4 regions of the Psychrobacillus sp. NPDC058041 genome follow, and region 2 is predicted to be linked to each of the others. Evidence: predicted binding sites of a transcription regulator. Region 2 holds the regulator's gene; each other region holds the start of a gene.
What was found. The regulator LexA, encoded in region 2, represses DNA repair genes until DNA is damaged. The targets are predictions, from matches to a motif close to CGAACATATGTTCG.
Positions count from the first base shown of each region.

Region 1: ACFVR1_RS04440 (Y-family DNA polymerase) is a predicted target of LexA. The motif match lies at 6,047-6,060, and genes of this name have one in related genera.
Region 3: recA (recombinase RecA) is a predicted target of LexA. The motif match lies at 5,034-5,047, and genes of this name have one in related genera.
Region 4: ACFVR1_RS14325 (carbohydrate kinase) is a predicted target of LexA. The motif match lies at 3,167-3,180, and genes of this name have one in related genera.

Region 1 covers NZ_JBHVRO010000002.1:387,990-395,762, reverse strand. The annotation lists gene ribE (riboflavin synthase) at 1-369, shown strand, start outside; partial or broken gene ribB (3,4-dihydroxy-2-butanone-4-phosphate synthase) at 391-1,002, shown strand; gene ribH (6,7-dimethyl-8-ribityllumazine synthase) at 1,044-1,508, shown strand; gene ACFVR1_RS04465 (class I SAM-dependent methyltransferase) at 1,654-2,400, shown strand; gene ACFVR1_RS04460 (ABC transporter permease subunit) at 2,763-3,584, shown strand; gene ACFVR1_RS04455 (ABC transporter permease) at 3,581-4,621, shown strand; gene ACFVR1_RS04450 (GNAT family N-acetyltransferase) at 4,661-5,206, shown strand; gene ACFVR1_RS04445 (DinB family protein) at 5,363-5,899, shown strand; gene ACFVR1_RS04440 (Y-family DNA polymerase) at 6,107-7,360, shown strand; gene ACFVR1_RS04435 (DUF6157 family protein) at 7,446-7,773, shown strand, end outside.
Region 2 covers NZ_JBHVRO010000002.1:360-8,132, reverse strand. The annotation lists gene tkt (transketolase) at 1-970, opposite strand, end outside; gene ACFVR1_RS02560 (DUF896 domain-containing protein) at 1,056-1,289, opposite strand; gene ACFVR1_RS02555 (YneB family resolvase-like protein) at 1,355-2,002, opposite strand; gene yneA (cell division suppressor protein YneA) at 1,999-2,316, opposite strand; gene lexA (transcriptional repressor LexA) at 2,491-3,111, shown strand; gene ACFVR1_RS02540 (manganese efflux pump MntP) at 3,329-3,898, opposite strand; gene ACFVR1_RS02535 (OsmC family protein) at 4,086-4,505, opposite strand; gene ACFVR1_RS02530 (amino acid ABC transporter ATP-binding protein) at 4,526-5,272, opposite strand; gene ACFVR1_RS02525 (amino acid ABC transporter permease) at 5,285-5,926, opposite strand; gene ACFVR1_RS02520 (substrate-binding periplasmic protein) at 5,945-6,775, opposite strand; gene ACFVR1_RS02515 (ferritin-like domain-containing protein) at 7,613-7,773, shown strand, end outside.
Region 3 covers NZ_JBHVRO010000005.1:39,032-46,804, forward strand. The annotation lists gene ACFVR1_RS09440 (2-oxoacid:acceptor oxidoreductase subunit alpha) at 1-194, opposite strand, end outside; gene ACFVR1_RS09445 (stage V sporulation protein S) at 928-1,194, opposite strand; gene ACFVR1_RS09450 (TIGR00282 family metallophosphoesterase) at 1,280-2,077, opposite strand; gene rny (ribonuclease Y) at 2,133-3,689, opposite strand; gene recA (recombinase RecA) at 3,886-4,950, opposite strand; gene ACFVR1_RS09465 (competence/damage-inducible protein A) at 5,194-6,450, opposite strand; gene pgsA (CDP-diacylglycerol--glycerol-3-phosphate 3-phosphatidyltransferase) at 6,468-7,046, opposite strand; gene ACFVR1_RS09475 (helix-turn-helix domain-containing protein) at 7,104-7,773, opposite strand, start outside.
Region 4 covers NZ_JBHVRO010000009.1:38,384-46,156, forward strand. The annotation lists gene ACFVR1_RS14310 (hypothetical protein) at 1-103, opposite strand, end outside; gene ACFVR1_RS14315 (NUDIX hydrolase) at 264-839, opposite strand; gene ACFVR1_RS14320 (pseudouridine-5'-phosphate glycosidase) at 1,118-2,029, opposite strand; gene ACFVR1_RS14325 (carbohydrate kinase) at 2,026-3,126, opposite strand; gene motB (flagellar motor protein MotB) at 3,232-4,005, opposite strand; gene motA (flagellar motor stator protein MotA) at 3,989-4,792, opposite strand; gene ACFVR1_RS14340 (aminopeptidase) at 4,983-6,215, shown strand; gene ACFVR1_RS14345 (hypothetical protein) at 6,308-6,442, shown strand; gene mreBH (rod-share determining protein MreBH) at 6,906-7,773, shown strand, end outside.

The DNA.
Region 1 (7,773 bases), 390 kb from region 2:
GGTCGATTTGGCGGTCACTTTGTTTCCGGACATGTGGATGGAACTGGTGTCATTTTAAGAAAAAGAAAAGTCGAAAATGCCGTATACGTAGATATTGGCATTAGTGAAGAGCTAAGTAAATTCTGTATGCTAAAAGGTTCGGTTGCAGTAGATGGCATTAGTTTAACCATTTTCGATGTAAAGCCTAAGCAGCTGACAGTTTCCCTAATTCCACTTACATTTAGTGAAACACTTCTCGGTATTAAACGAGAGCATGATGTAGTGAACATTGAAAATGATTTACTTGGCAAGTACGTGATAAATCATTTGGAGCGAACGAAAGAAAGTTCGCCAATCACGATGGATTTTTTAAGACAAAATGGATTCTAACGAAAAGGCGGTACGTTACATATGTTCCATACAATTGAGGAAGCAGTAGAAGATTTAAAAAAAGGGAAAATCATAATCGTTGTAGATGATGAAAGTCGTGAAAATGAAGGAGATTTTCTAGTATTGGCAGATTATGCGACGCCCGAAAACATTAACTTTATGGCAACATATGGTCGTGGATTGATTTGCACACCTATAACCCAAAAGTTAGCAGATCGTCTTAATTTGAATCCAATGGTCCAACATAATACGGACAATCATCAAACAGCCTTTACTGTCAGTGTCGATTATAAAACGACGGAAACAGGCATTAGTGCATTTGAACGCTCCGAAACGATGTTGCAGCTGTTAAATGTAGAATCCGTTAGTTCAGATTTTCGCCGACCTGGTCATGTGTTCCCACTTGTAGCAAAAGAAAATGGTGTACTCGAGCGTCCAGGTCACACAGAGGCAGCTGTTGATTTTGCGAAACTTTGTGGTATGCAGCCTGCAGGTGTTATTTGCGAAATTATGAGTGTAGACGGTTCAATGGCGAGAGTTCCTGAATTACATACTATTGCCGAAACACATGGTTTAAAGTTTGTGACGATCGAAGCATTAGTGAAATATCGAAATGAACAAGAACAAGTAGTTTGATAAAAAAATTTAAAATGAACTAATAGGAGAGATAAAGAATGGGAAAAGTATTTGAAGCGAATTTAATAGGAACAGATTTAAAAATTGGTGTAGTTGTTGGTAGATTTAATGAATTTATTAATGGGAAATTATTGGATGGTGCATTGGATGGATTGAAGCGTCATGGCGTTGCCGAGGAAAATGTAGATGTTGCATGGGTGCCCGGTGCATTTGAAGTACCTTTCATCGCAAAAAAAATGGCAGAAACGAAAAAATATGATGCGATTATCGGTTTAGGTACAGTTATTCGCGGTTCTACTACACATTACGATTATGTTTGTAACGAAACAGCTAAAGGCGTTGCAAGTGTTGGCTTAACAACAGGTGTACCAGTTATGTTCGGTATTGTAACTACAGAAACAATTGAACAAGCGATTGAACGTGCCGGTACAAAAGTCGGAAATAAAGGCTATGATGCTGCGGTGTCCGCAATTGAAATGGCGAATTTGAATCGTTTATTTTAAGTGATTTAGCAATTTAATATACATCTAAGGACAGGCTGAAATGAGTCTGTCCTTTTTGTAATCATTGATTATATACGTAACGTATTATTAAAAATGATACGATATGTTTTATAGTGTAGAGAAGTAATAAAAAGGAGAAAATATAATGGACAACACGAAGAAATTCAACGGTAAAGCTGCTATTTATGCAAAGGCAAGACCTAGCTATGCGCCTGAATTGATTAACCATTTATCATACATTGGGATAGCGAAGGACTCCTTTGTCGCTGATATAGGTTCGGGAACAGGGATTTTTTCAAAGACATTACTTGAAATGGGATGTAATGTGTACGGCGTTGAACCAAGTGAAGATATGCGAAGTGAATCTAAAGAAAATTTAGGACAATTCGCAACATTTTATCCAGTGAATGGAACTGCGGAACATACTACTCTTCAGGCAAAAAGTGTAGATTTTATTACTGTTGCACAGGCGTTTCACTGGTTTGATACAGTTAGATTCAAAATGGAGTGTAGCCGTATTCTTCATGACAAAGGAAAGGTTATTTTAGTATGGAATTCCCGTGTGATGGACAGTCCGTTAGTACAAGAGAATGAACAAATCTTTAGAAGGTTTTGCCCGGATTTTAAAGGTTTCAGTGGAGGAATTGGATATATGGATGAAAAAATCAAAACGTTTTTTTGTAATTTTGATGTACATCGTTTTCAAAATGATTTGCAATTTAATAAATCAAAATTTATCGAAAGAAACCTGTCAGCATCCTATTCACTGAAAGAAAATGACGTGGAATATGATAGTTATATAAAGCAGCTGAATAATTTGTTCGACAAATATGCCATAGACGGTATGCTTATTGTCCCAAATGAAACAATCGCATACATTGGGCAGATATAAAGAGAATTATGGGGGAGTTATAAAATAACAGATGAAGAAACCCATGAAGGAATGAATCTACTTCGTAGCATAAAACACGAACAATATTAATGTGAAATGTGAGAATATGTATAATATACTCTTCATAAATCAGCATAAATTTCGCGGGTTGAGCGATGAGCCATCACCGCCGCTAAGTACAACTTTATTTAGATTTCAATAATTATTTCGAGATGGTAGGAATAATTAGATTTTATAATAAACTGCCTCATTCGCAGGAAATATCCAAAAATTCTCTTTTTTTATAGTTCACTATGTTATGATAATTTCATCATAATTTTCTGATAGTGAGGCGATTTTTTGTGAAGGGCTTTTTGAAATGGATGCTTCAATTAGTTGTTGCATTCGTAGGTATACTACTAATTAGTGGACTACCTATACTGATTACTGGTTTTCAACAAGGAGAATTTTTGTGGAAAGAATACGGACAACAATTACTTGTTCTATTTCCACTTTCCAATTTTATGGACCAATATTATGGTTCACATATCGGAGACTACATTAGCTATTCTTTAGAAGTATTGTTTTTAGCACTGATTTCCGCTGTATTTTTAGCACTTCTATTTACAATTATTACGATGTTGTTTAAAGAGCGGGCAAGACAGCGAATAAAAACACTCTTTTTCTTTTTGGAGTCCTTTCCTGACATTTTAGTCATTTTGCTTGTTCAATTAACAGTTATCATGATTCATAAGCAAACGGGTGTTTTTGTTTCGAAGATTGCTGTGACTGGTGGAGAAAGGATCTATATGTTACCTGTTTTTTGTTTGATGATTTTACCAATGATTCAACTATATCGTTTAAGTATGCTCACATTTGAAGCAGAGGAACGAAAAATGTATGTTGAGCTTACCAAGTCTCTTGGGTTTAGTAAGTTGATTATTTTAATTATACATATTTTTAGAAACGCAGTTATTAGTATATTTTTTCAATCGAAAAAAACGATGTGGTTTATGCTTTCCAACTTATTCATATTAGAACGAATGTTTAACATGCCAGGTATTATGTATCACTTGAGTGAACACTTGTCAGGGGAATTGTTTTTAATTACTGTTTGCAGCTTTTTCTTACCAGTATTCTTCATATATAGCTTTGGTGAGTGGTACTTCTTACGTCGTTTAAATCGGGGAGGTGCTTTGGAATGAAATCTGTTTGGAAGCAACCGTACTTTGTTCTTGGATTTAGTGTGCTTACATTTTTTTTAGTTGGTAGTTTTGTATTTGAATGGATTTTTGGACCGGACCCGAAACAAACGTATTTTATCTATGAAAATGGTAGGCTGGTGGCAGCTGCTCCGCTATCCCCTAGTTTGATGCATCCTTTTGGGACCGACCAGTTTGGATTTGATATGCTTGCGAAAATTATGCTTGGTGCAAAATATACAATTATAGCAGCGATGGGTGTGGCTGCCGTACGTATGCTTATTGCTGTACCTATTGGATTTGCAATCGGTACATATTGGCAAAAGAAACGTTCATTGGTTAATAGTTTCATTGATCCACTTCATTATGTCCCTATGACAATTTTCTCTTATTTGATATTGTACCCCGTCCTATGGGAGCCAATGGAGGGGTTTTCTACTACTGTGTGGGAGCGTATTGTTATTCAAGTTGTGTTAATGGCCATTATTACAGTGCCAATTGTTGCGTCGTTAATTGGCAATGAAGCGAATTTACTGTATCACGAGGAGTATATTTTGGCTTCAAGAACACTTGGTGCTAGTCGACTTCGAATTATTACGCGACATCTGTACCCTATGATGCGTGAGAAGTTATTTGTTTTATATGGTCAGCAACTTGTAGAAACATTAGTTGTTTTCACTCATTTAGGCCTTCTTAAATTATTTATCGGAGGAACGAAAGTGAGCTATGATCCAATGTTTGGAGATCCACCGAAATCGATTGCATATGAATGGGCTGGACTTTTTGGTTCATCGTTTCGTTATTTGTTGGGTGTTCCGTGGCTTCCGCTTGCTCCTGCCATTTGTTTCGCACTTGTCATTTTAGCAGTTGCTGCAATGATCGAAGGCTATACGAGAGCTGTGAATGGCCAAGTCAAAATCCTCAAACGAAAGAAAGTTGCTTTTGTGTCGGATGAGACACTCAAATGGAATAAGCAGCAGTTAAAAGAAAAATTGCAGCTTTTGCTTCAAAATGAAAAAGAAAATACTCCAAAACTGTAGTCCTCTGGCTGCAGTTTTTTCTCTCGGGAGGGATTAGGGATGAAAATTAATCAAAGAGAATTTAGTGTTAACGGGATTAGCTACATAGTAAGACATGCAATTAATAAAGATGCGAAGGTTTTGTCCGAAATCAGATTACAGATTGACGGAGAGTCTCAAAACTTAGATAGAGAAAAAGGTGAAGCATATATTGACACAGCTGGTTTTGAGAAATTAATAAAAGCGGATACGGAAAATAAAAAGAATCTTTTTCTAGTTGTCGTCATTAATGATAAAATTGTCGGATTTTCAAGGTGTGAAGGAAATTTTTTGAAACGTTACGCCCATAAAGTAGAATTTGGGGTCTGTGTATTAAAGGACTATTGGGGTTTCGGTATTGGAACAAACCTTTTAAAAGAATCTATTGCTTGGGCTGATTTGAACGGAATAAAGAAAATAACTTTAAATGTTTTAGAAACAAATGACAAAGCGATAAATCTTTATAAAAAGTATGGTTTTAAAACGGAAGGCATTTTAGAAAAAGACAAAATCCTTTCAGACGGTCAATATTACAACACCGTTGTTATGGGAAGATTTAATGAATAAGACATCAAAATAAATTTTTTCATACATACGCAACGATATCAAGTATATAAAGGGTTTATCCGCACCTATAAGCACCTAATGCGGACTAGCAAAACAAAGGAGTTTCTAGTGAGACTGTAGAATAGTAAAAATATTAATCTATAAAGGAGAATACAAATGTACAAATTGCTAGAGAAAAACGAATACGCACCGTATTATTCAACATATGTAGAGTTAGTATCTGATGGGGATTTCATACAAACTTTAGTTCAACAGATGGAAGAAACAATTGCATTACTACAGGACATTTCTGATCATCAAGCTCATTTCCGCTATGCACCTGAGAAATGGACCTTAAAAGAAGTGATTGGGCATATAGCAGACACTGAGCGAATCATGAGCTTTAGGCTGGTTTCCATAGCTCGGGGCGAAACAGTTGCTCTTCCTGGTTATAATGATAATGAATACGTACAAAATGCATCTTTTAATAAACAGGCTGTAGAGGACCTTCTTCAAAATTTATATATTGTTCGCCAGTCGACTATTCATTTAATTAAGAGCCTATCAAGCGAAGATTTACTTCGTCGGGGAACTGCAAACAATTCTGAAGTGACTGTCCGTGCACTTATCGTTATTATAGCTGGTCATGAACTGCATCATCGCAACATAATTAGAGATCGATATATTTCTTCTGAAGACTACCCAAAAAGCTAATTTTAAGCTATCTAAGGAATATTTAGAACTAAAAAAATGGTGAGTGAACCTAATAGACCATTGTTAGAGTGTGTTTTGACTATTCTAGTCAAAACGCATTCTTTTTTTGTTCCGGGTGTACTTAAAACTATTTATTACCATTGAATAAGAACGAATGTTTGTCATATACTATTAAGAACAAATGTTCCTTTTATGGGAGTGGATAGTATGTACGAAGGGTTAGAAAATCGAAAAATTATATGCATTGATATGCGAAGCTTTTTCGCAAGTTGCGCGGCAGCCGATGCTGGGTTGGATGTGATGACAACACCTATTGCTGTGATTGGTAATTTGGAGCAAAAGGGAAGCATTGTGCTTGCTGCTTCGCCAAGAATGAAAAAAGAATTTGGTGTAAAAACAGGAACTAGGCTATTCGAAATTCCAGATCATCCATCTATTCATCTAATCGAGCCGAAGATGGAGTTTTTTGTTCGAGTTTCTGTAGAAATCGTCCGTTATTTAAATCAGTTTGTTCCGAATGAAGCGATTCATGTGTACAGCGTAGACGAATGCTTTGCAGATTTAGGAGGAACCGAAAAACTTTGGGGACCAGTAGAGAATACAATTAAGCGCATACAAGATGGGATGTATAGTCAATTTCAATTGCCATGTGCGGTTGGGATGGGACCAAATATGCTTATGGCGAAGCTTGCGTTAGACTTAGATGCGAAAAAAACAGGTTTTGCAAAATGGACTTACGAGGATGTACCGAAAAAATTATGGCCGGTCTCACCATTAAATAAACTATGGGGAATTGGCTCTCGTTTAGAAAAAACGTTAAATAATATGGGCATTTTCACTGTAGGTCAGTTAGCGCAAACTTCTTTAGAAATATTAGAGAGTAAATTTGGTGTAATGGGAAATCAGCTATATTATCATGCTTGGGGAGTTGATTTATCCGAACTTGGTGCACCTCTAGTAGAAGGACAAATTAGTTATGGAAAAGGGCAAGTACTATTTCGTGATTACCGAACGAAAAAAGAAGTGATGGCGGTTATTTTGGAGATGTGTGAAGATGTGGCAAGACGCGCAAGAGAAGCAAATATGGCTGGAAGAACGATACATCTCGCAGTCGGATACAGCAAAGATGCTTTTGGAGGGGGATTTAACCGTTCTCGCTCCATAGAAGAATCGACAAATGCAACGATGAAAGTATATAAAGTATGCGAACAAATCTTTGACGATTTTTATGATCATCGTCCAGTTCGGAGACTATCGATTTCTTTAACGAATTTAGAACCGGAGCACTCGATGCAACTAAGCTTATTTGAAGAGGACAAATGGAAAATACGAAAACTGGGAAAAACCATGGATGACTTGCGAAGTAAATATGGTTCCACCGCAATTTTGCGAGCAGTGTCCTATACTGAAGCGGGAACCGCTAGAAAACGAGCTGGATTACTTGGAGGACATAAAAAGTAGAAAATTAAAGGGAAATTCAAAAATTTATCGAAATAAATAAAAAGAAGGATAGATGATCAAGGAGTTATGAAACGAGGATAATTCTATGAGCTATAAAAACACTTTAATTTTAATTTCTGAAGATTCACCAGTTACTTCCGCAGTTATACCAATGTCTAAAAATGAAAAACCTACAATTGCTTATATTGAATACGATTTAATCTACAACAATCCGTACAAATACACACAAGAAGATGTGCAATTTAAAACTTACCTGATCAAGAATCAGATTAAATCCAATCAGTTAGAAGAGCTACGAGAACAATTTTTTGCAACACCTAAAGCATGTTTCAGAGCTTCATCATTAGTGAAAAAGTATGGGTGGGGAATCCACTATGATGAAGAAGGGAAAGTAGCAATTTATGATGCTAATA
Region 2 (7,773 bases):
GGAACTCAGAGGAATAAGTATTAAATTTCTCATTCCAAGATTTTTCTTCATCAACACCTAATCGATTAGAAGCAGCTTTAAAAGCTTCATACACTTCTTCTGGAACATAGAAATCTTCCTCTGATGACCATTGATATGCTTCTTTCGTTAATAGTGATTCTTCTTTTCCAAGTGGCATACCATGTGCATCTGATTTACCAGCTCTGTTTGGTGAACCAAATCCTATTACAGTTTTAACTTCAATTAGGGTTGGTTTATCATTTTGAGCTTTTGCTTTTTCTATTGCAGATGAAATTTCCTCAATATCATTTCCATCTTGGACTAAAATATAATTCCATCCATAAGATTCAAAACGTTTCTCCGTTTTTTCTGAGAATGATTTATGCAGGTCACCATCTAAAGAAATATCGTTACTATCATAAAGTACGATTAATTTATCTAATTGCAAATGTCCGGCAAGAGAAATTGCTTCAGCTGCGACACCTTCCATTAAATCTCCGTCTCCACAAAGTGCAAATGTGTAATGATCAACAATATTATAGTTTGGACGATTATATGTAGCAGCTAAGTGTGCCTCTGCCATAGCCATTCCAACAGCCATTCCAATACCTTGTCCAAGAGGGCCAGTTGTAGCTTCTACTCCTGCAGTATGACCGAACTCTGGATGTCCTGGTGTTTTTGAATTCCATTGACGGAAGTTTTTAATTTCTTCCATTGGTAAATCGTACCCACCAAGATGAAGTAAACTATATAAAAGCATAGAACCATGTCCCGCTGATAAAACAAAACGGTCACGATTGAACCAGTTCGGATTATTTGGGTTATGGCGTAAATGTTTTGTCCATAGCGTATATGCCATTGGTGCAGCTCCCATTGGAAGACCTGGATGACCAGAGTTCGCTTTATCTATTGCATCAATTGATAAAGTACGGATTGTATTAATTGCAAGTAAATCTGTTTGTAATGACATTAGTGACATCCTCTCGAGCTAATTTTTTCTATACTTCTAGTTTAGACAACAATGTATGCATTATCAATGGTTTCGTAATGATTAGTTAATTCAGAAATTTCCCTTTTTTAGCTTGTTGTACTTTAAGTGGCGTCACATCATTACCTTCAATGTCAACAACTTTTACACTCTCAATTGTATCTCTCATCGTTGTGCGAAATGTCTCTAAATATTCTTTTCTTAATGCACTTTGTTCTTTTGCTTCCTCAATAGACAAGCCAGCCGATTTTGATTTTCTTGAAAGCTCACTTATTCGTTCAAGTTTTTCTTTACTTAACATATTATTCACCCTTTAAAATTTATTCTTATTTAAAGGTAAGGAAAAAACACACAGAGTGCAAGCCTTTAACCTCCGTGTGCTTCAATAAATTCAATATATCTTCTATGAACTGTTGCTTTACTTATTTCAAAACCTAATCCTTTTAACGTAAAGGTAATTTCTTCATATGTTAAACCAGCATTGCGCAATCTTACTATTTCTTGAACCGGAATATCAATCCGCTCTCTGCCTTCAGGGTTACCTAGAGTTTTTAGATTCCTCTCAGGACGAAATCCTTGGGAAACCGCACGCTTCATTCCCCGTTTAATTTTCGCATTGTGTAGTTTTCGTTGATATTCTTCAACAAGGGCAAGAATTTCTAATAACATGGAGTCCATCTCATTCAAATTTAATACACCTTTATCTTGTAAAGTAATAACAGAAGTATTTGTTTTTTGAAGAAGATGTAATACTGCCATTCGTCCATTTCCGCGTCCAATTCGAGTCTCATCTTGTACAAATACAGCATCTATTGTCTGTTCTTTGATAAATGATAATAAATCAAGCAATCCATCTCTTTCAATATCATAGCCACTATGTTTATCTATAAATACTCTTTTTACTTCATACCCTTGAAGAACAGCAAATTGAATTAATTCTTCTTCTTGTCTTGCTAATGAAGTTTCTTGCGTTTCTTTCTCTGTGCTGACACGACAATAAATTACTGCTTTCATTGGCTTATACCTGCTAGCTCTGTAGAATGATCAAGATTAACCTGATTTGACCTATTTGGGATAATAAGTATGTCTCCTGCTTTAATATGTGCTGAATGTAAGTTGTTTAATGCCATTACTTCATTAATCCAATCTGCTTTTGACTTATCTGAGCCAAACTTATCGGCTAATTCCCATAAAGAATCTCCATGTTCAATTATAATAGGATAGTCATGTTTTTCACCACTAGAATTTATAAATGCAATTGTCATTATAAAAGATAAACTTAATCCCAAAAATATAGTTAGAAAATAATTTTTTTTAAGTAGTTTCATTCAAAGTTCCCCCGTTTTAGAATATCTGTTCGCTTTATCTATTTTCATATTAAAACGAACACATGTTTTTGTCAATACCTTTTCAGAACCTATGTTTGCATATTGGATAAGAGACTGATATACTATAAATAAGAATGAGAACAACGCTTATTATTATTTAAAGAGGTGAAGGTATTGAAGAAAGCATCTAAAAGACAAGAAGATATTTTAGCTTTTATTAAAGAGGAAGTAAGAAAAAAAGGTTATCCACCTTCCGTGCGTGAAATTGGCGAAGCAGTTGGACTAGCCTCAAGCTCAACTGTACATGGTCATTTGGCTAGGTTGGAAAGCAAAGGTTTAATTAGAAGAGATCCTACTAAACCTCGTGCAATTGAAATACTTGACAGTGTTAATTCAATAATAGAAAAACAAGGAGTTGTTCACGTACCCTTAGTTGGTAAAGTAACAGCTGGCCTTCCTAATACAGCAATTGAAAATGTAGAGGAGTTCTTCCCACTTCCTGAAACGTTTGGAACATCTGATGATAACCTTTTCATGCTTGAAATTATGGGTGATAGCATGATTGAAGCGGGTATTTTAAACGGAGATTATGTAGTTGTAAAACAACAACAGTCAGCTAATAATGGTGAAATAGTTGTTGCTATGACAGAAGATGATGAAGCTACAGTAAAACGTTTCTTTAAAGAAAAGTCTTATTTCCGTTTGCAACCTGAAAATTCTACAATGGAGCCGATTATTGTCAACCAAGTATCTATATTAGGTAAAGTAGTAGGAGTTTATCGTCATATTCAATAGACACTCGGCAACTTGACATAATCTACTATAATACGTATTATGAAATAGAGCCGATATCATATCTAAACGAAAAGTGGACATTTTCGTTTAGATCATCGAAAAAACCCCTTTACCTTTATGGTTGAGGGGTTTTTATTTATGATTTCATTCAATATTTGATACAAAAAAACGTATTTCATTTAGAAAAAAGATTTATGTTAGATAGATAATACAATTCTTAATCCAGCATCTCGTATAAACCAATAAAAATTAGTATGCCACCTGAAATAGTTATAGAATATTTACCAATAAATGTTTTATTTAGTAACAAACCAAAATGACTTCCAATACCAACGGTCAAGATTGAAAAAAAACCTATAGAAATTACAGTCCAAATAGCTGATATCCCACTTGCTCCAATTGCAATTCCACTTATTAAACAGTTCACAGATAATATAAACCCTAAGCTAATTGCTTCTCTAACAGAAATAATATTATTTCCATCTTTATCAATTTGTTCTGTTTTTTTGGCTGTATCCTCGTTAGAAAGTATACTTGATAAAATAGTCCATAGACCGATTATACAAAGTAAGGAACTCCCCAAAAGGTTTGCATGTAATATTGGAATATAGTTAGTGATAATTTCTCCACTTACAACTGCAACATAAGCGACTACCATTGAAATAATCGCTATTGTTACATTTGAAAAGATAGGTATTTTAGTTTGTTTTATTCCGTAGGCCAAACCTATTCCTAAATTGTCTAAATTAGCTGCTATCCCTATAAGGATAATAGTTATCCAATGCATTTTATCCTCCCCAAGACCTTTGATCTCTATTTAAAAGGATATGCAGGATTTTTTTTTTTGTTAAAAAAATTTTTATTTTCGATGCTTTGATTGCATAAAAAACTCCTTCAACCATATGGATGAAGGAGTACTTTATTTCACTAAAAACACAATAAACGGTTTTTGCATCTATTGTTTTTAGAATTCTTTATACTTCAATTTCATTACCATTTAAGATTAAACGATAGGCTATTTCAGCCTTCAAGGATGCAGATACAGCACAATATTTCTCTTCTCCTAATTTAATTGCACGTACTACTTTCTTTGCGTCAATATCTCCTCTTACATCGAATAATAACGAAGCAGCAGTAAATGCAGTTGGCAATTCTTCTCGTCGAGAGCCATCTACTTTAATTTCTATGGACTCAATTTTATCTAAATGTGGCTTTAATATCATTGTAACGTCAATTCCAATACAACCCGCTAGTGAACTGAGTAGCATTTCAGTAGGTGTTGGGGCATTGCCTTCGCCTCCATAATTTGGCGTTGCATCCATATACATTGGATATCCTGATGGACCTTTTGCTTCAAATGCACGTCCTCCTTGCCATTTTGCTATTACTTCCATTTTTATCAACCTTTCTTTTCTTAGAATTCTTTTACTTTTGCTAAAAATTTTTGCGCACGTTCTGTTGCAGGTTGTGTAAAGAATGACTTTGGTTCTGCATCTTCGATGATTTGTCCATCCGCCATAAACAAAATACGATTAGCTACATTTTGGGCAAAATTCATCTCATGTGTTACGATGACCATCGTCATTCCCTCATCAGCTAATTCTTTCATCACTTTTAACACTTCTCCAACAAGTTCAGGATCTAACGCTGATGTTGGTTCATCAAATAACATAATTTGTGGTTCCATTGCTAGTGCACGAGCAATTGCTACACGTTGTTGTTGTCCACCTGATAGTTTAGAAGGATAAACATCTTCCTTTTCTTGCAGGTCAACTCGTTTTAATAATTGGCTAGCTATTATCTTTGCTTTTTCCTTCGACTGTTTCTTAACGACAATTAATGCTTCCATTACATTTTCAATAACTGTTTTATGCGGATATAGGTTAAACTGCTGAAAAACCATACCAGTATCTTGACGTATGGCATGAATTGTTTTTTGGCGTACCTTTTTCTTATCAGTTGCTCGTAGTTGATGATCATTAACAAATATAGTTCCACTTGTAATCGTTTCTAGTCCGTTTAAGCAACGTAAAAGAGTACTTTTTCCAGAACCACTTGGTCCAACGATAGCGACAACTTGATGGGCAGGAATCGTCAATGAAATATTTTTTAACACCTCATGCTTATCAAAGCTTTTGGATAAATCATTAGTTTTTATCACGATTTTACCCCCTTAATAAATCGATAATCGTTTCTCAATTTTATTCAATATAAATGTAAATACTGTACTCATTATCCAGTACATAACCGCAATAGATAAATAAAATGGCATGTAGACGTAATATTGCGCGACTAATAACTGGGCAGAACGTAATAACTCTGTTACAGCAATAACCGATACTAATGAAGTTTCTTTTAACATCCCTACAAATGTATTACCAAGTGGAGGTATAGCAATGCGAATTGCTTGTGGAATGACAATACGTCGAATAGCTTGAGCCTCCGTCATTCCCGTCGCAAGTGCTGCTTCAGTTTGTCCATTTGGCACCGCTTGAATAGCCCCACGGAATGCTTCTGAAACATAAGCACCGATATTAATACTCAGAGCAATATAAGCCGCAGTGAGTGCTCCTAATTCAATGCCATAATCAACAAGACCATAATATACAATGACGATTTGAACAAGTGGCGGCGTTCCCCGAATAATCGATACATACACTCTCGCTATTGTACGAAAGAAACGATTGCCCTTTAAACGAGCAATCGCTGTAATTAAACCGATAATTAAGCCGAAAAACATAGATACCACTGTAATTAATAATGTATAGTAAGCCCCTTTTAGTAAAAAGGGTAAATTATCAATTACTACATCCATGGAAACTACCTACCTTCTTTACTCGGCCTTTGGTTCTTCATCAAACCATTTTACGAAGATTTTTTTATACGTACCGTCTTGTTTCATATCAGCTAATGCTTTATTTAAAGCATCAACTAATTCTGTATTCCCTTTTTTAACAGCTACTGCAGCTTTGTCGGATTTTATTGGTTCACCAACAGTTTTCACTTTAAATCCATTTTCTTCAATTATAGGTTTTAGTGCATATACGTTATTAATTGTCGCATCTACACGACCTGCATCTAAATCTTTTAATGTTGTAATGACATCATCGTACGTATTGATTTTAAAGTCTCCTACTTTAGGCATTAAATCATTGCGTAAAAATGCTTCATCGTTCGTCCCTAACCCTACAGCAATTTTCTTCCCTTTGAAATCATCAACTGATTGAATAGTTGTATTGTCCTCTTTTACAATTACTTTCACATCATTCGTAATATAAGGTTCAGTAAAATCAATTTGTTTTTTACGGTCTTCTGTAATCGTTACTTGGCTAACCAAAATATCAAATTTACCTTTTTGTAATCCAGGTATAAGTCCAGAAAAGTCCTGTGCAACAAATTTTGGTTTTACACCTATACGATTCGCTAATTCTGTCGCAATATCAACATCAAAACCGTCGTATTCTTGACTTTTATTCATGAAATTATAAGGTGCATACGTTCCCATAATCCCTATTGTTAATTCCCCTTTATCTTGAATAGCCTTGAATGAATTTTTATCGCTTTCTTTAGTTGAGTTATTACCACATGCCCCTAATAACAAAGCTGTTGTCGCTGCTAATGCCAACAAAATTTTACTCTTCTTCACTTTCTCTTCCTCCTTAATTAATAATCCAAACAAACTAAAAAAGATCAACCTGAACAGTTTTTACAACAATTTAGTCTAAATCTACGTTTGATGATAGAACCTAAAATTGTATTGTTATCGCTCTATCTAAACAAACCACTCTGGCTTCAATCTTGCATATCTGCTCTCCTGATTCATTAGTCAATTAAATCCTATTAGAATACTAGAGTTTAGTCAACTAGTCTTACTTATTCAGATTTTTCCACCGATTCTTCTTATTTATTACCAAAATAACGACTAAACAAGCATAAATCTTTTACTGCATTAAAATTAACTTAAGGACTGTATTTTTTATTTCCTATATGATTATTCCCAAGAATCATCTGTAAAAAACATCAATTAGTATCAAAGTATTTTTACATTTTATTCCTTCATCATTTCACCAGAAAAAAAGACCCATCCAAAGAAAATAGGCCCATTTCATTAATAACTTATTTATATTATTCAATTGTTCTTACCTACTTCCCGAATCTTTACCTTTAGTGCTTTTATCATTCAACTTTTATTTAAGTTTTTATAAGGCTGCTAGTGTAATTTGCCTTACTAATCCATCATAGCTTCAACAGTCGCTAGTCCTTCAATTCCGTCCAATTGTGAGCTGATTCTCCCTTCGCATGGTTTAATAAACAACATATATTCCCTCCTTTCTATTCTTTTAATCCGAATGTACACACTTATGCTTCACTCATTACTATAAAATGCAAAGAACTACATAATCTCATACACGTTTAGAAAATAAATACCTCTATTGTTTCATTTGTACAAGATTCATTTACCAAATTCGAATCATATTTTAGAAAGAGAGGTGACATTAAATTGAATTATCAATCTGGACAGCAAGTGACAGATTCCCGATTAATCGCAAATATTATTAAGGCAATAAACGGAGAATATACTTCTATATATTGTTACGAACAATTAGCTAATCAAGCACAGAATAGTGACGTAAAAAATCAAATTCTTGAAATCAGAAATGA
Region 3 (7,773 bases), on a different contig from region 2:
GGGATTGTACGTACTTGAGTAGGTCGTACACAGATTTTATTATTCGTATGTCCACCTTTAATACGAGAAGAGAAATGACGATATCCGTATAGGTAATATCCAAGGCGGTTCATCGCCATTGAGAATATCTCACCGGTACTTTCGATACCCTCTCCTTGCTGCCCTCCTACTTTCCATGAAAGTTGTTGCAACATATAAACATCTCCTGTCTTTCTTAATCGAATGTGCCTCATCGTATGTGCGTCCAGAATTTGAATTAATGATAGGTCAGCCTTTTACCAAGCCGTTACGTATTAAATGATACATAAAACTTTTCCTTAGCCAAAAGCTATCAACGAATTTAGATAACATCAATCTTATAATTCTTTTCAATATCTGTGACTTTTCAGCAGGGTATGTAATTAAACCTCTACTCTTTGAAGTAATGAAGCTAAATCTTTTTTTCCTTCATAAGTTTATCACGAAGTAAGGAGATTCACTATGTATTCCCTATATTTTTAATGAAAATCAGACCTTTGACGGAATAGCAACGTCACATTATATTCAGAATATCATTATATATAAATATATTAAACATAAGCTCTGTTAAATTATGCGATTGTTTTTGTGAAGGGAAATCCGCGAAAAAACGTGTTGTCAATCCCCAATGAGCTTGCGGATGGCATTGGAAAAGTCCATTTTAAACTAATTTACTAGATAGTTCTTTCCAATGAGGAAGAAAATCGTTGAAACGACTCCCAACATGCTTTTTAATAGAGCAACAGAGTCCACAAAAACATAAATGAAGTCGCTACTAATACAGTAGCGACTTCAGGTAAAAAATATTTAAATTCAAAGTTGTCGCCTTTGACTATCATTAATACACTTATCAGTCGAGGCAACTTAATTTCGTTGGAAAAATGAAAACACATTTTCAACAGTCTAAGATTATTTTGACTTTTTTTCTACCAATAGCTTCAAAGCAGTTCGATCTTCACCTGATATAATAATATCTGTAAAAGCAGGTGAGCAAGTTAAATCTGTACCACTAGGCGCAACAAATCCTCTTGCAATTGCGATTGCTTTAATTGCTTGATTTAATGCACCTGCTCCTACTGCTTGCATCTCTGCATACCCTTGTTCTCTTATTACTGCAACTAATGCACCTGCAACTGAATTTGGGTTTGAACGAGAAGATACTTTTAAAGAATCCACTATCATTTCTCCTTTTATCGCTAGATTATGAACTTGCTTTCGTCCATAATCTAACTTATGCTAAGAGGAATTTTTTTAGACTCTTTTACCCCTTAAAGGGATAATCATCATTTATATAAACTCGTTCTTGATGTATGGATTTACCAGTCACATCGTTTACTTCTACAAATATTCCACTTAAGACGGAACGGCCATTTTTTGGCACTTCAAAACGAGTCGGCATATTCGTTTGGAAACGATATAAAACATCTTCTTTTTTCATTCCTAAAACTTCATCATATGGACCAGTCATTCCAACATCTGTAATATATGCTGTTCCTCCTGGTAATATCCGAGAATCTGCTGTTTGGACATGTGTATGTGTTCCTACTACAACTGATGCTTTACCGTCCAAATGCCACCCAAAAGCAATTTTTTCACTTGTTGCTTCTGCGTGAAAGTCTACGAAGATAATAGGTGATATTTTTTTTGCTTCTTCTACTAACTCAGTAGCTTTTTTAAATGGGTCATCATGTGGAGGTAAGAAAGTTCTTCCATGCAAGTTGATAACAGAAATAGTTTGTCCGTTTTTAGTAATAGTCGTCATTCCTTTACCAGGAGCTTCCTCTGAAAAGTTTGCAGGACGAATTAAATAGTCAGTATCATCAATAAAGTCCATAATTTCTTTTTGATCCCAAGTATGATTTCCCATAGTTACAACATCGACACCCATATGTAATAATGATTGAAAAATACTTTTTGTAATACCTCGTCCTGCCGCAGCGTTTTCTCCATTTGCAATAACTACATCTGGCGAATATTTTCTTTTTAATCGTGGTAAATAGCTTTCTAATGTATCTCTTCCTATTGAACCAACGATGTCACCTATAAATAATATCTTCATATTCAAACTTCTATCCCTTCACGAAAAAAAGGCTTCTTATCGAAGCCTTTTTCTATTATTTTGCGTATTCTACCGCTCTAGTTTCTCTAATAACAGTCACTTTAATATGACCAGGATAATCTAGTTCTTCTTCAATCCGCTTACGTATATCCCTTGCCAAACGATGTGCAGTTAAATCATCTATTTGATCTGGACGTACCATAATACGAATCTCTCTTCCTGCTTGTATTGCAAAAGATTTTTCTACACCTTCGTACGACTCTGAAATTTCTTCCAGTTTTTCTAAACGACGAATGTAGTTTTCAAGTGTTTCACTTCTAGCCCCTGGACGTGCAGCGGACAGTGCATCTGCAGCTGCTACTAAAACTGCAATAACCGAAGTAGCTTCCGTGTCACCATGATGTGAAGCAATACTGTTTATGACTACAGGATGCTCTTTATACTTGGTTGCCAATTCTACACCAATTTCTACATGGCTTCCTTCTACTTCATGATCAATTGCTTTTCCAATATCGTGTAGTAACCCAGCACGTCTCGCAAGAGTTACATCTTCTCCAAGCTCAGCAGCCAGTAATCCAGCTAAATAGGCTACTTCTGTAGAATGCTTTAACACATTTTGACCGTAGCTTGTACGATAGCGAAGTCTACCTAAAATTTTCATCAGATCAGGATGTAAATTGTGAATACCGATATCAAATGTTGTTTGCTCGCCGATTTCACGAATTTGCTCATCCACTTCTCTTCTGGATTTCTCTACCATTTCCTCAATGCGAGCTGGATGTATACGTCCATCCTGTACTAGCTTTTCAAGTGCTAAACGAGCTGTTTCCCTACGTATCGGATCAAATCCTGATAGAATAACAGCTTCTGGTGTATCATCAATAATTAAATCAATACCAGTGAGGGTTTCTAACGTACGGATGTTTCGACCTTCACGACCAATGATGCGACCTTTCATTTCATCATTTGGTAAATTGACAACGGAAACAGTTGTTTCTGCCACATGATCAGCTGCAAATCGTTGTAATGCTAAAGAAAGGATTTCTCGAGACTTTTTATCCGACTCTTCCTTTGCACGAGTTTCAGATTCTTTTGTCATGACAGCAATGTCCGTTGCAAGCTCATTTTCTACTTCTTGAAGAATTATTGACTTCGCTTCTTCACGCGTTAAAGTAGAAATTCTTTCAAGCTCGCTTTTTTGCATACTAACTAACTCGTCCACTTTACTTTCCTTCTGTTCGATATGCTGTTGTCTTTCAGTTAGAGCATCTTCTTTACGCTCAAGACCTACTTCTCTCTTGTTTAGAGCATCATCCTTACGATCAAGATTCTCTTCTCTTTGTAATAACCGATTTTCCTGTTTTTGCAGTTCCATACGGCGTTCACGGATGTCAGATTCTGCTTCATTTCGTAATTGGTGAGTTTCATCTTTGGCTTCTAACAGTGCTTCTTTCTTCAAAGCTTCTGCTTCTCGCTTTGCTTCATCTAAGATGAGTGCAGAAGATTGTTTTGCACCGGACACTTTTGAATCGTTCACTTTTTTAAGATAATTATAACCAACAAGCGCACCGACAATCAGACCAAGCAAGGCGGAGATGATAATTTCTAACATTCGAACACCCCCCTATTGCTATACTTTTTAAGTTATAGTCGGCACATATATACACATGGCATATATGTATTGCCTTTTCATCTTTTATTCAAGAAATTATACAATTTTAATTGTATAGATGTAGAAATACTCTGTCAAGGAAACGGAAGGAATATAAAAAAAAAGTCTCCCAATAATTGAGAGACTTTTCAATATTTTATTCTTCAGATAATAATAATTCAAATTCTTCATCTTCTTCTTCAGGTTCGTGTCCAGCAATTGTGTATGAACTTCCAGCCATACCAAGTGACTCGCGAATTTTAAGAGCAATTTCATTTTTAATAGCAGGATTTTCTTTTAGGAATTGTTTCGCATTTTCTCTACCTTGTCCTAAGCGCTCTTCATTGTATGCATACCATGATCCACTCTTTTGTACAATATCCAACTCAGACCCAAGATCGATTATTTCTCCTTCTTGGGAGATTCCTTCACCGTACATAATATCCACTTCAGCAGTTCTAAATGGAGGTGCAACTTTATTTTTTACAACTTTGATCTTCGTTTTGTTACCTACAATATCAGTTCCTTGTTTAATAGCTTCAGCACGTCTAACTTCTAATCGCACTGAACTATAGAATTTTAGTGCACGTCCACCAGGTGTAACTTCTGGGTTTCCAAACATTACGCCAACTTTTTCACGAATTTGGTTGATGAAAATTGCAATCGTATTCGACTTGTTAATAGCACCAGATAATTTACGTAATGCTTGCGACATTAGACGGGCTTGAAGGCCAACATGAGAATCTCCCATTTCTCCCTCAATCTCCGCTTTAGGTACTAGTGCAGCTACTGAGTCAATAACTAAAATTTCTACTGCACCACTGCGGACTAATGCTTCAGCAATTTCAAGTGCTTGTTCACCTGTATCAGGTTGAGAAAGCAGTAATTCATCAATATTTACTCCTAGTTTTTGTGCATAAACTGGATCTAATGCATGCTCAGCATCAATAAACGCTGCTTGCCCTCCACTTTTTTGTACCTCTGCTATCGCGTGAAGAGCAACCGTTGTTTTACCAGAACTTTCTGGACCATATGTTTCAATAATTCTTCCACGTGGATATCCACCTATTCCTAAAGCTGCATCAAGTGCTAAGGAGCCACTAGATGAAGTCGATATCTCTCTATCTGTTTTTTCACCAAGTTTCATAATAGAACCTTTACCAAATTGTTTCTCTATTTGTTTTAAAGCCATTTCTAAAGCTGCTTTACGATCATTAGCCAACTGTTTTTCCTCCCTTAAAGTAAGTCTGATTTTTATTTCTATCTCTACTATACTAGGTAATTGAGAAATATACAAGAAAAAAGCGAACGTCTATTCGTTATTTTTACCATCAATTTCATTTTAGAAGCTAAAAACAGTCCAAAAATCAATTTTGAACTGTTTTTTTCGTTGAAAACTCTATTTTGGCTTAACGAAATAATTACTTCTACTCTTCCGTTCACTTTGTACCAGTACTGAAAAAAGTTAAATGGTTGTAAATCCGTGTTCACGAAGTAACCTGATTAAATAGTGAATGGCAAACTTTACTGCTCTCAATCTGTTCGTGTTTCTCATTCCAGTAAGATTTAGCTGGTAGGAGAATGGTGCCATTTGGTTCAAAACAAGACCTATCCAAACAGTTCCTGCAGGCTGTCCACCATGCGCATCTGGCCCAGCTGCGCCAGTAATACCAACACCTATATTCGTTCCAAACTTTTCTTTAATACGAATTGCCATGGCTTCTGCACATTTGCTAGAAACAACACCGGATTCAGTAATAATTTGTTGCTTAACGCCAAGTTGCTCCACTTTAATCTCTTCGGTATATGTAATCATACCTCCAACTAAAACTGCTCCCATGCCAGGGATTGAAGCAAGTTCTGATTGAAATAATCCTGCAGTCATACTTTCAGCAGCAGAAATAGTCAATTGGTTTTCAACTAAAATTTCCTGAAGCTTGGAAGCAAGAGAGTCATCATTATAACCATAAACATACTCTCCTACCCGCTTAAAAATCTCAGCTTGAAGGGTATCAATTTTTTCACGTGCATCCAACTCAGTCTCACTTTTAGCAGTAAGACGCAACGTAACTTCTCCATCTGAAGCAAGTGGTGCTAATGTGGGATTCGTTTGATTATCCAAAAGGTCTTGGACTTTTGTTTCTAATTCCGCTTCTCCAATTCCATAAAAACGAATAACATGTGATAATATAATTGTTTCTTCATTTATCAATTTTGAAAGCATTGGTTTTGCTTCAAATTGGAACATTGGCTCCATTTCTTTTGGTGGACCAGGTAAAAGTATATATGAGTGCTTATCTGTAGATAACAGCATTCCTGGAGCCATACCATGCTTATTTGGAAGGACATTGCAACCTTCTAATATTAACGCTTGCTTTTTATTATTTTCAGTCATTACGCGATTCATTCTTTTGAAAAACTCTTCAATATCTACCAAGGCATGATCATCCATTATTAATCTCTTATTCAAATGGGTAGCAATCGTTTCCTTTGTTAAATCATCTTTTGTTGGTCCTAAACCGCCTGTGAAAATGAGTAAATCTGCACGTTGTTCTGCGAGTTTAATGGTTTCTAATAATCGATTGGAATTATCACCTACTACTGTATGATAATACACGTCGATTCCTAGCTCAGCTAATTGAGATGATATAAATTTTGCATTTGTATTGGAAATTTGCCCCAATAACAATTCTGAACCCACGGCAATAATTTCTGCTTTCATCTACTCATTCTTCCTTCCTACTTAGAATCCAGTAATACTTTACGGTTTAAATAAAAGTAATCGATACCAGACCATAAAGTAAATACAAGGCAAATATACAACATAATCATGTCAAAAGGGATGGAGAACATTTCAAAGAAAACATTTCCTAATAACAAGGAAGATATTGCAATAATTTGTGTCCACATTTTAATTTTCCCTAACATGTTTGCTGCAACTACTTCTCCTTCATTTGCTAGAATCAAGCGTAATCCTGTTACTGCAAACTCACGACTAATAATTAAAATTACTACCCATGCAGGTGCAATTCCAAACTGAACTAAAATGATAAGTGCAGCTGAAACAAGAAGTTTATCTGCTAAAGGATCTAAAAACTTCCCCATATTGGTCACTAAATTATATTTACGCGCATAATAACCATCAATAAAATCGGTAATCGAAGCAATAATAAAAACAATTGCTCCAATTAGATGTCCCATAGGTATAGTTGCCCCAAGAAAACTTACATTTCCCCAGTTAAAATCAATCAGCATAAAAAACATAAAAACGGGAATTAAAAAGATACGAAACATCGAAATTTGATTTGGAACATTCATTTTCATCTATAGTAAGCTCCTTTCATTTTTCAAACAAAATAGCCATCTTATAGATGACTATTTGTTGAACTGTATTACTAAATTTTGAGTAGTTCTATTTGGTTGAAATTCAACCAATTGATCATTAATATACACCATGTTACCTGGAGTATGACCCATTCGAACACGAATACGTGAAAATTCACTTGCATCTAACTCATAAGTCTCACCAGCATTAACTGCTCGATCAACTAGTATTTTATTGTTTTCATCTCTTATATTAAGCCACGTTTTATTAGCCGCAACTACTTTTAAATCGTATTTTTCAGCATTCGTTAAATCATAGGTAGTCGTTTCTCCTTGCGTTTCGACAATTGTTAGCTGTTGTTCTGGTTTTGTTTCTTCAACTGGTGGAACGACCTCTTCTTTAGGCTCTTCTGTAGGCTTTTCTTCCTCTTTTGGTTTAACCGAACTATTTTCTTCGGACTTTGGTTTTGTTTCCATTGTTAAAGTAGTATCTACTTCAGTTTGATCTACTTCGTTTTTTGGCGTCTTCTGAAAAAGAATCCACAAGATAACGATAATAACAATAATGAATAGGGCAACAACAACCATTGGAAAAACTTCCATTAATTTATTGGAAGAACGACCACCTAAAGATCTTCTAGTAGGAGTTGCTGGAATATTTTTTGAAACTTCTTCATTTGATGGAGTAGGAATTTCAGTTTTATACATTTCTAATAGCTCG
Region 4 (7,773 bases), on a different contig from region 2:
CTTTTAATATTATATTTTCTAGTCTCTCAATATCCGCTTCAGAATTAATCTGTTTAAATTCTTCAAACAATAAAGTACTAATTTCTGATATAGACGAGTTCAATTAATCCCCTCCGAAATGTCCATCTTTACATATAAAATAAAATTCTTATTGAACTAACCTGCACCGTTAGTTGAACAAGAAAAAAGAGCCGTCTATCTTTAACTAAAGCACCACGTTAGTTAAAGTGTATAGTTTCACAAACATCCTCATTTAATTGATTTTATTTTATGATGAATAAATCTGGATGTTCTTTTAACAATTTTGACAGAAATAATAGTTGAGGAAAAGGGATTAAAAATAAATCTCTATTTATATTTCCTTTTAATATCGCTTTTCTATTTTGTTTAATAAAATCATTTAAAGTAATTTTATTATTACAGATAAAATGAACATCTTCTGGAGTTAGTAGTAGAAGTCCATTAGTTTCTGAAGAGGGATTTGGTTCATTTTCAGAGTAGGAAAGATACATTATTGATAAAGATTCCTGCTCATTTCCTTTAACTAAAATTGGAGCTATTTCCTCTCCTAACCGTAGTATGGAAGGCTTATTTCCCCACTCACTCATATGATAAGTTATTGGAGAATTTATTGGAGTAATTTTCATTGAAGCCTCTTCAAAAACTTCACGCCTAGCTGTCTCTAATGCGGTTTCTTCAAATTCTTTATGCCCACCAAGTCTAACTATTCCAAGGTTATTTGCCTCTTCTGTAGGACCAACCTGAAAAATAAACAGCCCCCGATATAAAACGTAAGCACCCGACGTTTTTACATTTTGATTAATATTAATGTCACTCACTCCACTAAAATGATTTAATGATAATTAATTGATAAGAATCCTAATACTCAATGTTTATATTCTATTCTCGTTTTTTATTTCCTCTTTCACTAACCTGCTGCGTTAGTTAAATAAAAAAAAAGAGCCGTCTATAATGCTTATTGTTCTTCTAACTAACCTGTGTCGTCTTACAACTATTTTAGACCATTTGTTGGTGTATTCTATTATCAACAAAGATAATTAACATAGCCATCTATAAAAAAAATCTTCCCGAGATTAGTTTCTCGGGAAGGTTTTTTTTATAGTTTATTTAGTTCAACAGCAATTTTAGCCCCTACTGTTGCATTATTGTAAACTAATGCAATATTTGATTCTAAGCTTTTTCCTTCTGTTAATTCTTTTACTTTTCCAAGTAAAAATGGTGTAACGTCTTTCCCTTTAATGCCGTTTTCTTCTGCTTCATTTAAAGCTTTCTCAATAATTCCGTTAATATATGCTTCTTCCATTGAATGCTCTGCAGGAATTGGATTTGCAATAATTGCGCCACCATTTAGACCTAGATCCCATTTCACTTTTAGCATTTCTGCAACCTCTTGTGGCTCATCCAGACGGAAGTTTGCATTAAACGCACTAGTTGCTGTATAGAATGCTGGGAACTTTTCCGTTTGGAATCCTACTACCGGAACACCTTTAGTTTCTAAATATTCTAGTGTTAGACCAATATCCAAAATGGATTTTGCTCCAGCGCATACTACAGCTACATTAGTAGAAGCTAATTCTTCCAAGTCCGCTGAAATATCCATTGTCGTTTCTGCACCTCTATGCACCCCACCGATTCCACCAGTTACGAACATTTTAATACCAGCAAGCTCTGCGCAAATCATTGTTGTGGCAACTGTAGTAGCACCAATTTCTTTAGAGGCAACTACATAAGGAAGATCTCTTCTAGAAGTTTTTCGTGCATTTTTACTTGTGCCTAATGTTTCTAGCTCTTCTTCTGAAAGGCCAATTTTAATCTTTCCATCCATTATGGCAATCGTTGCTGGAACTGCACCATTGTCACGAATAATTTGTTCCACTTTTCTTGCCATTTCAACGTTTTGTGGATAAGGCATACCATGTGAAATAATTGTTGATTCCAATGCTACTATCGCTTTTCCTGCTGCCATTCCTTCTTCTACTTCTTTTGAATATGTTAAAAATTCTCTCATGATAAATATTCCTCCAATTCATTATTTAAAGTAACTTTTGAAAGTTCTTTACGAACAGTCTCTGCAGATTGTAATGTTTTATTTGCATTAACCATACCTGCATTTACTGCTAATTTCATTTCTGTTCCTTCCAACCATGCATGAAGTGTTCCAGATACAAAAGCATCTCCAGCTCCAGTCACATCGACTACATGATCTACATTAATAGCAGGTACTAGTGTAGATTCACTTTCTTCACTTGAGTACATTACTCCCTTACTACCATTTGTAATGACAACATGTTTAACGCCTTTTTGAACAAATGCTTCTGAAGCTGCTCTCCAACTTCCTTCATCATTAATTTCCATTTTTAAATATGTTTCTGCTTCGTCTCGATTTAATATGATCCATTCAATACCACTTAAGTTATCCGGCATTCTTTCCATTTTAGGAGATGATACAGGAATGATTGCTAGAGAGATATTTTTTCCAATAGCAAGTGTTTGTAAGTATTCAATTACATCCTTAGGACAGTTCATGTCCACTATTAATAGTTGAGCATTCGTAAGATAAGATTCTTGTTTTTTCATGTACTCAACAGAAAGTTGATCGTATATTTCCATATTAGCTAGTGCGAAAAGCATCTCACCTTGCTTATCTAAAATGGCAGAATAAGTTCCAGTTGAATAATTAGCGAGTTTTTCTACAGAAAATAAGTTCATCCAATGACTGGATGCTTTTTCGATTATTTGATATTCAATATCATTCCCAACTACGGATAATAATCGTACACTATGACCAAGTCGCCCTAAATTTTCGGCAATATTTCTAGCTACTCCCCCAACACTTTGCAAGCTCGTAGTTGGATTAGATGTTCCCATTTGTAACTGATTTTTTACTAAGTATTTGCGATCTAAATTTGCACCACCGATACAAATAACCTCATTGGCTTCAGGAAGAATATATGCTCTACCTGTAATTTTACCAATCCTAATTAATTGGGAAATAATATTTGCAACTGCTGGTCTTGACATATCTAGGTTATTTGCGATCTCTAATTGAGATGCATATGGATTTTTTCTAAGGTACTGTAATATTTGTATTTCTTTTGGTTGCACAATAATTAACCTCCTCTCAATTAAACTTTTGTTTTCATTATAAACTTTTGTTCGAAAAAGTCAAAAGAAAAACTGATAACAATTTAAAATTGTTATCAGTTTTTCTTATTTTGGAGCGTCGTTTAGAGTACCATCTTGTAATACGCGTGGTTGTATTAACACTTCCACACGTCGATTCTTAGCACGTCCCTCTACAGTATCATTAGAGGCAACAGGTTTAAATTCACCATAACCTTTTGCACTAAAATATAGTGGGTCAATCGTTCCTTTACTAACTAAAATCTTAAGAAAGTTTACTGAACGCATTACACTTAGTTCCCAGTTAGAGGAAAACTCACTGCTTGAAATTGGAATATTATCAGTATGCCCAGTTATTACAACATTTCTTGGAGGATCAAATACTAAAAGATCGGATATGTCTTCCGCAATTTGACGATATTCTGATTTTACTTCTGCTTTTCCCATATCAAACAAAATGTTTTCACGGATTGTAACAAGCAATCCTTCATCCGTTAATTTGGTTACGAACTGTTTTTCTAATGCATTAACTGCAATATATTCATCGACACTAGCTTTTATCTCAGATAGTGCTTTCTGGTCTTCAATATATGCAGAACTTTGCTCTTCTGTTTCATTTGTATTATTTGGTGTTATAGGTACATCAATTGGAGAAGGATTATCCATAAAATTTGTTCCACCATCAAAGATTTGATTAAAAACTTGAGCCATCTGTTCGAGCTTCTGTTGATCCACAGTACTCATTGAAAACAATACGATAAAAAGAGCTAACAATAATGTCAAAATATCTGCGTATGGAATAAGCCATGATTCGTCAATATGCTCTTCTTCCCTATGCTTTTTTTTATGCTTCTTTGCCAAGGTCTCCGTCCCCGCTTTCGTTCATTATTTTTTTGCGGTCGGACATAGACAGGTATGAAGCTAGTTTTTGTTCAATAACTCGAGGGGCATCTCCTTCTAACACGGAAAGAATCCCTTCCAACATCATCAATTTTTGGCGAACCTCTTGCTTAGACTTTCGCTTTAGTTTATTTGCAAATGGGTGCCAAATAATGTAACCAGTGAAAATCCCTAATAACGTCGCAACAAATGCTGCTGAAATGGCATGTCCTAATACATCTATGTCATTTAAGTTTTTTAAAGCGGCAATCAGTCCAACTACTGCTCCAAGTACCCCAAGTGTAGGAGCATATGTACCTGCTTGTGTAAATATTAAAGCTCCACCAATATGCCTTTCTTCTAAAGCATCGATTTCTTCTGACAATACATCACGAATATAATCCGCATTTTGTCCATCAATCGCTAGTGTTAATCCATTTTTTAAAAATGGATCATCTACATCAGTAATCTTACTTTCTAATGCTAATAAGCCCTCTCTACGTGCCAAATCTGCCCAACTAGAAAACATTTTAATAACTTCTCTATCATCTGCAAGTTTTTTATCTTTGAATATTACTCCAAATAACTTGGGTACTCTTTTCAATTCATTCATCGGAAAAGCAATTACTACAGCTGCAATTGTTCCAAAGATAATAATTAAGATAGCGGCAGGAACTAATAAACTATCTGGACTAACTCCTTTTAAATACATTCCAACTAACAATGAAACTAACCCAATGATAAGACCAACAACTGTAGATATATCCATTCATTAACCCCCAAATTCTATTTCTCTCATTATTTCGGCTATTTTGTACTTTTTTTAATAATAAACTTATTTTCCTGTAATATAATTTCATATTTTATGAACAATATACGACTTTTTACCTCTAATATGTATTGTTACATTTGACTGAAAACTGATATTATTAAGTTAAACATAGAAAGGGAGTATGAATATGTCATTATTTAATGAAACACTTAAAAAGTACGCTGCGCTCGCTGTAGAAGTTGGGGTTAATATTCAGCCTGGCCAAAATTTATTTATCTCTTCTTCAATCGATAGTGTTGAACTTGTTCGATTAATTACCAAAAAGGCGTATGAGGTCGGTGCAAATCAAGTATTTGTAGACTTTTCAGACGATGAAATTACTCGCTTACGCTATGATTTAGCTCCTAAAGAATCTTTTGACTCCTTCCCATCATGGAAAGTTCAAGAAAGAGAACTGTTAGCTGAACAAGGTACTGCTTTCATGAGCATTATAAGCCAAAGTCCAGACCTTTTAAAAGGTGTTGATACTAGTAAGATTGCTGCTTTCCAAAAAGCTGCTGGTACTGCATTAAGTAAATTTCGCCAATATACGCAATCCGATAAAGTTAGCTGGACAGTAATTGCTTCACCATCAAAAGAATGGGCTAAAAAGGTATTTCCGAATGTTGGGGAAGAAGAACAAGTTTCTGCACTTTGGGATGCTATCTTCAAAGCGGTACGCGCCGATTTAGAAGATCCAGTTTCAGCTTGGAAAGAACATGATAAACTACTACACGAGAAAGTAGATTATTTAAATGATAAAAACTATAAAAAACTACTCTATACAGCTCCAGGAACTGATTTAACTATCGAACTTCCAGAAGGTCATTTATGGTGTGGAGCGAGCAGTGTCAACGAAAAAGGAGAAGACTTCATGGCGAATATGCCAACAGAAGAAGTTTTCACTGTTCCGTTGAAAACAGGTGTAGACGGTTACGTTTCAAGTTCTAAACCGTTAAGTTACGGTGGTAACATTATTGATAATTTCACTGTTACTTTTGAAAAAGGTCGTATTGTAAAAGTAGAAGCAGAACAAGGCCAGAAAGTGCTTGAAGATCTTGTCGCAACAGATGAAGGTTCTCACTACTTAGGGGAAGTTGCACTAGTTCCACATGACTCACCAATCTCTAATTCTAATTTATTATTCTACAATACTCTATTCGATGAAAATGCTTCGAATCACTTAGCAATTGGTAGCGCATATGCATTTTGTCTAAAAGGCGGCAAAACGATGAGTCGCGAAGAACTTGCTAAGAATGGGCTTAATGAGAGTATTACTCATGTGGACTTTATGATTGGGTCCGATAAAATGGATATTGATGGAGTTAAAGAAGATGGGACTATAGAGCCTATCTTCCGCAACGGTAACTGGGCATTCTAACTATTATTAAGTGGATTTCTATAAAATACTACTTACCTTTTAAATAGTTTTAAGCTATAATAATAGTAACATGACTAGTGAGGTGTTTAATAATGGGCTTATTCACAGTTACAGTTCTTGGCTTTGCAGCAGTTACAGGTATTGTAGGTTATACAGTTATGCATTACTTCGCAAAATCAATGAACTCACATGATTCAATTGCAGTAGATCCAAAACCTTCTAAATAATTCAAAACAACCGCATTTCTGCGGTTGTTTTTTTATTTTAAGAGATTACAATGTTCTTCACTACTTCCCGATTTCTATTCCCGGGGGAATTCGGTAATCTTGTGGCAAATGTTTGTCCATTGCCCCATTGAATTGTGTAGTGACCTAGTGCTTAAGGTTCGGATAATGAAAGACTGACTTACTCTTTTAAAATCAAAGTTAGTTACAATTTCTTCGCTTCTTTATAAGTAGTTACTACTTATTTTTCTCTAAATTGATATTATTTATCTTTTTCTTTTCATTTTAAAGACAGTTCTATGTCAATATAATGACTAGTACAGACTATTAGATTATATTGCTTCACCACCCTACATATATTGACCTATTAAACAATGAAACATTTGTAAACTTCCATAATGTTACACATGGCAAACCTCTTTTTATCATTTATACTTATTGAGTATGATTGAATGGAGGAATATATATGTTTTCAAATGCCCATATTGGAATAGATTTAGGGACAGCAAATACATTAGTATATACGAAAAGTAAAGGCATAATTATAGATGAACCAACTGTAGTGGCAGTCAACACAAAAACGAGAGATATAATCGCATTTGGACATAAAGCAAAAGAAATGATTGGAAAGACACCGATTTCTATAGAAGTTATTCGCCCATTAAAAGACGGTGTCATTGCTGATTTTGATATTACTACCCAATTATTGAAACTTATCATGCAGAATGCAAGTAAGAAACTGGGAACTTCATTGAGAAAGCCATCTGTTATAGTTTGTACTCCATCAGGTGCTACTTCTGTCGAACGAAGAGCAATTCAAGATGCAGTAAGACAAAGTGGCGCTAAAGAAGTTCAACTTATGGAAGAACCTGTTGCAGCAGCGATTGGATCGGGTCTACCTGTAAATGAACCAGTTGCAAGTATGATTGTTGATATTGGTGGTGGTACTACAGAAGTTGGAATTATCTCATTCGGAGGTGTTGTTGCTTCTAACACTGTAAAGGCTGCAGGAGATAAAATGGATGAATCAATTATTCATTTTATCCGAAAAGAATATAATGTTTTAATTGGAGAACCTACAGCAGAAGAAATTAAGAAAACTATTGGTCATGCCTTGATACCCCATACAGTAGAACAAATGGATGTACGAGGAAGAGATGTTGTTACTGGATTACCTAAAATAATTCATCTGTCCTCTACTCAAATACAAGGTGTATTGACTGAGTCTCTTGAAACAATCTTAGAAGCAATCCGTGCAACACTTGAAATATGTCCACCTGAACTTGCTGGTGATATCGTGGACCATGGAGTTGTGTTAACTGGTGGAGGGGCAC